Regions from separate parts of the Jeotgalibacillus haloalkalitolerans genome, predicted to be linked through region 1. Evidence: riboswitches for the same ligand, from Rfam matches in the RefSeq annotation. Region 1 holds a riboswitch; the other holds the start of a gene.
The links. A riboswitch is a leader RNA that binds a small molecule or an ion and turns the genes downstream of it on or off. The one in region 1 is predicted to bind thiamine pyrophosphate.
Positions count from the first base shown of each region.

Region 2: another riboswitch for thiamine pyrophosphate. It lies ahead of thiT (energy-coupled thiamine transporter ThiT); the one in region 1 lies ahead of tenA (thiaminase II).

Region 1 covers NZ_JAXQNN010000003.1:255,049-259,405, reverse strand. The annotation lists gene thiD (bifunctional hydroxymethylpyrimidine kinase/phosphomethylpyrimidine kinase) at 1-372, opposite strand, end outside; gene thiM (hydroxyethylthiazole kinase) at 369-1,133, opposite strand; gene tenA (thiaminase II) at 1,126-1,812, opposite strand; TPP riboswitch at 2,079-2,184, opposite strand; gene lipA (lipoyl synthase) at 2,199-3,140, opposite strand; gene UFB30_RS11375 (lipoate--protein ligase family protein) at 3,137-3,970, opposite strand; TPP riboswitch at 4,040-4,139, opposite strand.
Region 2 covers NZ_JAXQNN010000006.1:65,542-69,898, reverse strand. The annotation lists gene metH (methionine synthase) at 1-404, shown strand, start outside; gene UFB30_RS14370 (FUSC family protein) at 589-1,611, opposite strand; TPP riboswitch at 1,720-1,821, shown strand; gene thiT (energy-coupled thiamine transporter ThiT) at 1,930-2,502, shown strand; gene map (type I methionyl aminopeptidase) at 2,919-3,671, shown strand; gene UFB30_RS14355 (hypothetical protein) at 3,897-4,226, opposite strand; gene UFB30_RS14350 (TspO/MBR family protein) at 4,292-4,357, opposite strand, start outside.

The sequences.
Region 1 (4,357 bases):
AATCAGTGAGTCTTTTGCTTCCTCCTTCAGCAGACTCGCCCCTCCTTTGGCAATCATGACAGGGTCTACAACAAGGCGCTGCCAGTTGTAATGCTTAATCGAATCCGCCACTGTCCGGATCGTTACAGCATCAAACAGCATACCGGTTTTGACAGCTGCAATATCAAAATCATCACCGACAGCCTGCAGCTGCTTTTCAATATTTTCAATTGGCACCGGTGCAACATCTATTACACCGCGTGTATTTTGAGCGGTGACTGCTGTGATGACAGAGGTCCCGAATACATCAAGCTCCTGAAAAGTTTTAATATCCGCCTGAATGCCCGCTCCGCCTCCGGAATCTGATCCGGCAATCGTCAGTACCTGTTTCATCGTCTGCCTCCTTTTTGAAGCCTGCTTTCATTGAGTGAAAACATTGCATCAATAAATGCTGTTTTGAAACTGCCCGGGCTGTCAGAAATCCTGGCAGCCTTTTCACCCGCTTCCCCGTAATACTGAACAGCTTCCGCAACAGCGTCTGTTGACTGATCAACAGTCAGAAAAGCTGCTGTAACGCTTGAGAGTAAGCATCCCATACCCGTAACTGACGACATGATGGCGTGTCCTGCATGAATCTCATGTACGATTTGCCCGTCAGTCACAATATCCACAGGGCCTGTTACAGCAACAATGAAGCCGTATTTTTTTGCAGCCTCCACAGCCAGTTCAGTTAGATCCCCCTCGCCTTCCCCTGCATCCACACCTTTAGCAGACCAGTCTTTTCTCATGATCGTTGCCAGTTCTCCCGCATTACATCTGAGCGCCGTAATCTTCACTTCGATTAAAATCTCATCTATCACTGATAACCGGTATGAGGTTGCCCCTGCGCCAACCGGATCGAGCACGACAGGAATCCCTTTTTTATTTGCAGCCCTGCCGGCCAGTATCATACTGTTAACTGAACGCTGATGAAGCGTACCGATATTGAGTGACAGCGCATCAGCAACCGATGCCAGCTCTTCAACCTCTTTCTCTTCATCCCCCATCACCGGCGATGCACCAAGTGCCAGCATGCCATTAGCCTGAAAATTAGCGACAACATAGTTCGTGATGCAATGGACCAGCGGATTCTTTTCTCTTAGCTGATTAATCATGTGTCACACGCTCCTTTGGTTGAATTGTCCAAAACTCCATCGTCCAAGCCTGTTCCCAGAAATTCCATTCGTAATAGCTGCTTCTTCTGAAATGCATCTTTAACTCTCCGATTCTTTTTTCAGAAAGCCCCACTGCGAGTTCATTCATTCGGTTGATCTGCTCATTCACGAGTTCACCAAACCATTCAGACCCGTAAGTCTCAATCCATTTCTGATAGATTGGATGATCCGGCTTCTTATTCTTCAGCTGTTCGCCAATCTCATAGTAAAGCCAGTAGCACGGCAGGATCGCGGCAAGTATATCTGCCAGATTTCCATCAGCTGCCCGGTACATATGTGACACATAGGCATAGGCAGTCGGAGATGGTTCGAATGACGCCCAGTCTTCTTCTGTTACGCCAAGCAGCTCCATAAAGGATTCATGTAGCGCAAGCTCTGCTGCACAGGTCTGCTCTGAGTGGTGTGCAAAGCTTTTTGTTGTCTTCAGATCTTCCGCTTTCACAGCCCCAATTGCCTGCACCTTCGCAAAATGGGTTAAATAATACGCATCCTGCATCACATAGAACTTAAATACATCAAGCGGCAGTGTCCCGTCTGCAATCCCTTTTACAAAAGGATGCGTAAAGCTTGCCTCCCAAAGCCCACTGCATTCCTCTCTTACTTCTGAACAAAAAGTCATAATGATTCCTCCTTCATTTAATAAATCTGCCAAGCCAGTTACTAAATAAGTATTATTAAAACCATTATTGAACTTGCACAGCTGGTGATTCTCGCTGCAGGGAGCGACTCCTATGGCAGGAAGGGACAGGTGAGGCCATGGCGAAGCCTGCGGACTCACCGCCCGGTCGTGAAGTCCCCCTGGAGCTGCAATCATCAGCCAGCTTTAACAAAACCAAATAAAAAACACCGCTTCCCAATATTGGAAAGCGGCGTATATAACAAGGTTCACATATACGTCCACTTCCCTACGCTGGTATGATCCAGATCAGGTTCAAAGGGTCCGGACAACAGTCCGTCTCAGCCGGTTTAACCGGCTCCCCCAGTGGGTCAAGCTGTATTCAGTTATTACTGCAGGTTGTCTACTGTTCTGCCATCTGCTTCAACGCCCTTTAGATACTTAATCCGGCGCTGTGCTGATGTTTCACTTACCTGCTCATCCGCATGATATGAAGAACGCACCATTGGCCCTGCTTCACAGTGCTTGAAGCCTTTTGAAAGCGCGATTTCCTTCAGCTCTGCAAATTCATCAGGGTGATAATAACGCACAACATCCAGATGCTTTTTCGTCGGCTGCAGATACTGACCAAGTGTCAGGATATCCACATTGTGTGCACGCAGATCATCCATTGCTTCAATCAGCTCTTCCTTTGTCTCACCAAGACCAACCATGATACTTGATTTCGTTGGGATGTTCGGCGCAATTTCCTTTACACGTGCAAGCAGTTCCAGTGAACGATCATACGTGGCACGCGCGCGCACTCTCTTTGTCAGGCGGCGGACTGTTTCGATATTGTGGTTAAAAATATCCGGCTCGGCGTCCATCAGCGTATGAAGACTTTCATAATCACCTTTCATATCTGATGGTAATACTTCCACTGTACAGCTTGGCAGACGGCGATGGATCGCACGGACAGTCTCAGCAAATACAGCTGCGCCACCATCATTCAGGTCATCACGTGCAACCGCTGTGACAACAACGTGCTTTAGGCCCATCATTTCAGTAGACTCTGCTACCCGCTCCGGCTCGCCCCAGTCAAGTTCATTCGGCAGACCGGTTTTGACAGCACAGAAGCGGCATGCGCGTGTACAGGTGTCCCCAAGGATCATGAATGTTGCTGTTTTCCGTTCACTCCAGCACTCGTGAATATTCGGGCATTTCGCCTCTTCACATACTGTGTTCAGCTTTTTCTCACGCATCATTTTCTTAAGCTTCTTATAGGAATCATTCGTATTCAGCTTTACCTTTAACCATTCCGGTTTACGTACATGTTCTTTTGCATTTGTCATACTTTTTGTCTCCCTTCCCGCTTATAACTCCATTCTTCACTCCGATACTTCTTCTCAAGCTCTGCTGCTTCTCTTAACATCTCTTCTGGCGGTGTAAAAGGTTCCAGGTCAATCTCAAGCCCTTTCATGAACCCTTCTTTAAATGCATGATTCACTTCTTCAAATGTAACAGGACGCTCAAGCACATCATTAATCGCGACGGCTCTATTTGTAAATGCGCGGCGTGCACGCTCTTTTACTTTTTCATTTGGATAAATAAATAAGTCAAATAACTTTTCGATATCCATAGAGATCGGGATCGAACCGTGCTGAAGAATTACACCTTTTTTACGCGTCTGCGCACTGCCGGCTGCCTTCTTGCCATCAACCATCAGTTCATACCACGATGGTTCCTCAAAGCAGACGGCTGAACCGGCCTGCTTCTGTTTCTCCTCTGGAATCGAAAACTCAGCCGGAATACCAAGCGCACGGTATCCCTCAAGAATGCCTTTTGATAAGACAAGATAAGCTTCCTTAATCGACTTTGGCATTGCGGGATGATCTTCAGATACAAGCACGCTATACGTCAGCTCATCATCGTGCAGAACTGCTCTGCCACCGGTCTGCCTGCGTACAAGCTCAACGCCGTACTTCTTCGCGTTCTCAAGGTCTATACTGCCACCGACCTTTTGGAAAAAGCCGACTGATATACCTGCGGGCTTCCATCCGTAAAATCTCAGTACCGGCGGGATCTTTCCGTCACTGTGCCAATTCATCAGCACTTCATCCATCGCCATATTAAATGACGGTGTGCCATGACCGGAATCAAGAAAATACCATGTTTCACTCATCGTCTGCCTCCTTTCTTCTTTTACATAAAAAAACACCACTGCCTTTTAAAGGAAGCGGCTTATGCGCGTAACTATGTAAGCATACTTCCCTCCGCTGGCATCATCCAGATCAGGTACAAAGGGTTCAGCTAAAGACTGTCTCAGCCACTCGGCTCCCCCAGTAAATAAATTAATGAAATTGTCAGTTAAAGAGTATCACAGTCACTCCTATAACGCAAAAATATTTTTGTGTTACAGTAACTGTTTCACACTAATACAGACTACACATTTTTCTGTTGTAATCGTATCCATTATTATTTTATAAGCTCCGTAAAATATTTTATCTGTACTATTCAAATTCTGTACTATCACAATAACAGGGCATCATCACACCGAAAGATATACGTG
Region 2 (4,357 bases), on a different contig from region 1:
TTGGATTCTTTACTGTCACTGCCGGCAGGGGAATCCGCGAAAAAGCACAGCAATACAAAGAAGAAGGCAGGTTTCTTGAAAGTCATGCGCTTCAGGCACTTGCACTTGAAACAGCTGAAGGCTTTGCAGAGCTGCTGCATCAGCAGATGAGAGACCGCTGGGGCTTCCCGGATCCGGTTGACTTTACAATGCAGGAACGCTTCAGTGCAAAATATCAGGGGCAGCGCTTCTCATTCGGCTACCCGGCGTGTCCTGAGCTTGAGGACCAGGAGAAACTGTTTAAGCTGATCCGTCCTGAGGAGATCGGCGTTCAGCTGACAGACGGCTTTATGATGGAACCTGAGGCAAGTGTGTCTGCGATTGTGTTTGCGCATCCTGATGCGAGGTATTTTAATGTGATGTAGTTGTTGTTGGTTCTTAGAAAGATGACTGCTGTTCGTGGATAAATAATGTATGTTCGTAGAAAAAAGAGGATGTTCTTAGAAAACCATGCATGGTTCGTAGAAAAACAGGGGATGTTCTTAGAAAAGTATCTTTAGACCTATGAAAAGCCGGGGAGCAATCCCCGGCTTTTCGCATGTACTAATATTATAGCTCCTCCGGCTTCGCACTTGGCACCTTCACAAAAGATCTGCGCTTCTTTAACAGTGCATGAATCGTCAATAATTCAAAATAAATATAACTTTTATCCGGCAGCTCTTCTTCATCCGTCTCACCTTTTAGTTCATGTCGCAGAAGCGCCAGAGCATCGGCGTCCATCGGCTCCTGTTCACCCGTTCTGATAATCCGGTTGTTGAGCTGTGATACAAGTGTACGGACGGCATGCTTTTCTTCAATTGACCACACAGGTGCATCATCTGATGGCAGTGATATGAGGTTTGCTAAATGAAAAGACAGCTGCCTCAGCAGATAAATCTTTTTTTGCAGTGTCTGAATCTCATTCATTTCCTCACGTTTATATGAATGATAGTGCCATTCCTGCAGCTGGAATCTGCAAAACATATCTGCACGGTCAAGCTGGGTGCGAAGCTGGTTAGATGCGGATTCCAGATTCATTGGTGAGTTTTTCTGGTCCAGCAGTTCATTCATTCTTTCAGCGAGCAGTTGAGTGAGCTTTGATTGTGCGCCTGAAATGAGTGAAATAATCTGATCTTTATATTTAGGCGGCATCAGTAAAAAGTTCACGAGTGTTGACGTTAAAATTCCGATTCCGGTTGTTCCGAGCCTCTTAATAAATTCAAGCAGAAAGTGATCTTCTGTGCCGGGAATCATTGCGACTGCTGTAAGTGTCGCAACCAGCATACCTGCATCAAGCTTCAGCTTATAACAGATCCAGATCGTCAAAACGGCCGAAATTGTATATGTAATCGCTGTATCGCCCAGCAGAAAAGTGGCGAGCATCGCAATAGAGGCCCCGATTGCAGATGCAGGAAAACGGATCAGGCCTTTTTTAATAGAGTCGGCTGCTGTCGGTTCAATTGTGACAATTGCTGTGATGACTGCAAAAACCACAGGTAAATTAAACAACTGACAGATCAGTGCAGTTAAAAATACCGCAACACCGGTTTTCAGTATCCTGCCGCCTATAAATCTTTTCTTTAACCACTGCATGTGAAATGGGACCTCCTTTCTGAGTAAATAAGACGTGTTATAGTATAGCATACAAAATGTGGGGGAGATGACATGATTCAGAATATAAGTTACAATATTAATAGATGCAATTTCCACAAGGGGAGCCATATTGGCTGAGAGTGAACAATTTGTTCAGACCCTTCGAACCTGTAAGTTAATGCTTACGCAGGAATGTGGATGGAAACGGACTTTTTCAGGGTCCCGGGTTTCTATCCCCGGGGCCTTTTTTATATGGAGTGGCCCGTTGAATTCCCCTCTGTGCGAGCTGCATCAATTTCGCAATAGGAGGAAGAAAAAATGGAGCGTAAAAAGTTATTATTTCTAGTGGAGGTTGCGATCTTTTCTGCAATCGGAATTATCCTTGACCAGTTTTCCTTCAGTCTCTGGCCACAGGGCGGATCAATCAGTTTTGTGATGGTCCCAATCGTACTGATGGCATTTCGCTGGGGCTTAAAAGGGGGCCTGCTGACAGGATTTCTTGTAGGTCTGCTGCAGACAATGTTCGGAGCGTATATCATTGATCCTGTTCAGGGAATTCTTGATTACCCGCTGGCATTTACGGTTATTGGATTTGCAGGTCTGTTTGCAGGAGCAGTAAAACGCTCACTTGAAGAAGGCGCTATGAAGAAAGCAGCTACGTACATTACAATCGGTGTATTTATCGGGGCATTAATGAGATTCGTGTGCCACTTCCTTGCCGGCGTTATTTTTTTCGGATCGGGAAGCGAAGGCGTACCGGCATGGCTGTTCTCACTTGGCTATAACGGCTCTTACATGGGCCCTGCATTCATCCTGACATCTATTGTCATGGCAACGCTGCTGATTTCAGTCCCAAGAGTTGCAACCAACCGTCAGATGACAAGTGCTTAACTTATATGTATGCAAATGAGGATGTGACATAGTGTCGCATCCTCTTAATCGTTTCACTCCGCTTCAGGCGGGCGCTTTCCGCGGGGCCGGCGGTGGGCCTCCTCGGACGCTTCGCACCTGCGGGGTCTCACCTGTCCGTCATATCCCGCCGGAGTCGCCGCCTTACGCTCCGCTACACTTAGGTTATAATTAATATCAAAACTAAATATTTATATTTGAAATTCACTAACTTACATTAATAATAACTAAGTTTAATTGGAGCGGAAGACGGGGACTCCGGGACGAGTAGCGACCGCCGTCCGGAAAGCCTCCGGCTGGAGCGGAAATTAAACGGTTATCAAAAGTCAGCATCATTCATGCATTTCCCTTCATACATATGATATAGTGAACCATTATACAGCAAGGAGAGAATCGGTATGATCGTACAGAATAACGAAGAATTAGAAGCGTTGAAAAAAATCGGCGCAATCGTTGCTGAGATCCGCGATGAAATGCGTGCAGCAACAAAGCCCGGTGTGACAACTGCTGAGCTTGATAAAATAGGAAAACAGAAATTTGAACAGTATGGAGCCATTTCAGGCCCTAAAGGAGAATACGATTTTCCTGGCTACACCTGCATCAGTGTAAATGATGAAGTGGCACACGGAATCCCGGGTGACCGCGTGATCAATGAGGGAGATCTTGTAAACATTGATGTTTCAGGTTCTCTTGACGGTTATTTTGCTGATACGGGTATTTCGTTTGTGGTTGGACATGACGCAGAACTTGAAAAGTTATGTGCAACTGCAGAACAGGCTTTTACACTGGCACTGAAAAAAGCGAAAGCCGGTTCAAAAAAGAGCCAGCTTGGAAAGACAGTATCACGTGTTGCAAGACAAAACGGTTATCAGGTTATTACGAACCTGACTGGTCACGGCGTGGGAAAGTCACTGCATGAAGCACCGGACCATATTCTGAACTATCATGATCCATGGGATAATGAACTGTTAAAAGAGGGAACAGTGCTTGCATTTGAACCGTTTATTTCTTCAGGTGCAGACTTTGTTGAAGAGCAGAATGACGGCTGGACGTATAAAACGCCGGATGGCAGCCTTGTTGCACAGATTGAGCATACAATCGTGATTACAAAAGGTGAGCCGATTATTTTAACAGAATCGAAAAAGGCATAAGAAAAAGGATGGGACAAATAAATATTGTCTCATCCTTTTTTTACAATTGTTTTGCTGCGCGGACGCTTTCCGGACGGAGCTTGCTGAGCCCTCCTCGCCTTTGGCTGCGGGGTCTCAGCTTTTTCTATTCGTCCCGAAGTCGCTGCCTTACGCTTCGCTGCACTAAGGTTGTAATATGATTTTTTACATAATAAATATAGATTGACGCATTCTCTGCTGTTATTTTTATTGTGACTTTGATTTTTTGCGCTGTTCCATGAAGATCGCAGCCGCAAGCAGAAAGAATGAAATGGCTGTAGGAATTGATATCCATGATGAAATTAATAGCATCACGAGTACGCCGGTTCCGCCGGGTGCAGGATTTTGCGCGGCAATCTCATCAATCTGCAGCAGGTAGTAAGCTGTTATAAAAAACGTAATCATCAGAAAAGCGGCATTGATGATCCATAGCCACTTCACTTTTTTTCTTAGCCCAAATACAATTGAAATCGTCATTAATATGGGTCCCACCAGGAGTGTGACCAGAAACATTGCAAATAATAACTGCCCGTCCAACATAAAACCTCTCTTCAAAAAATCTTCTTTACCTATTCTAACCTATCAGAGAGAGAATTGCCCGGTCATTTGAAAGAAAGTTTCCTGCTGCTGTAGCCGGATTTTTTCTTTTTGCGGAAGATGAACAGTCC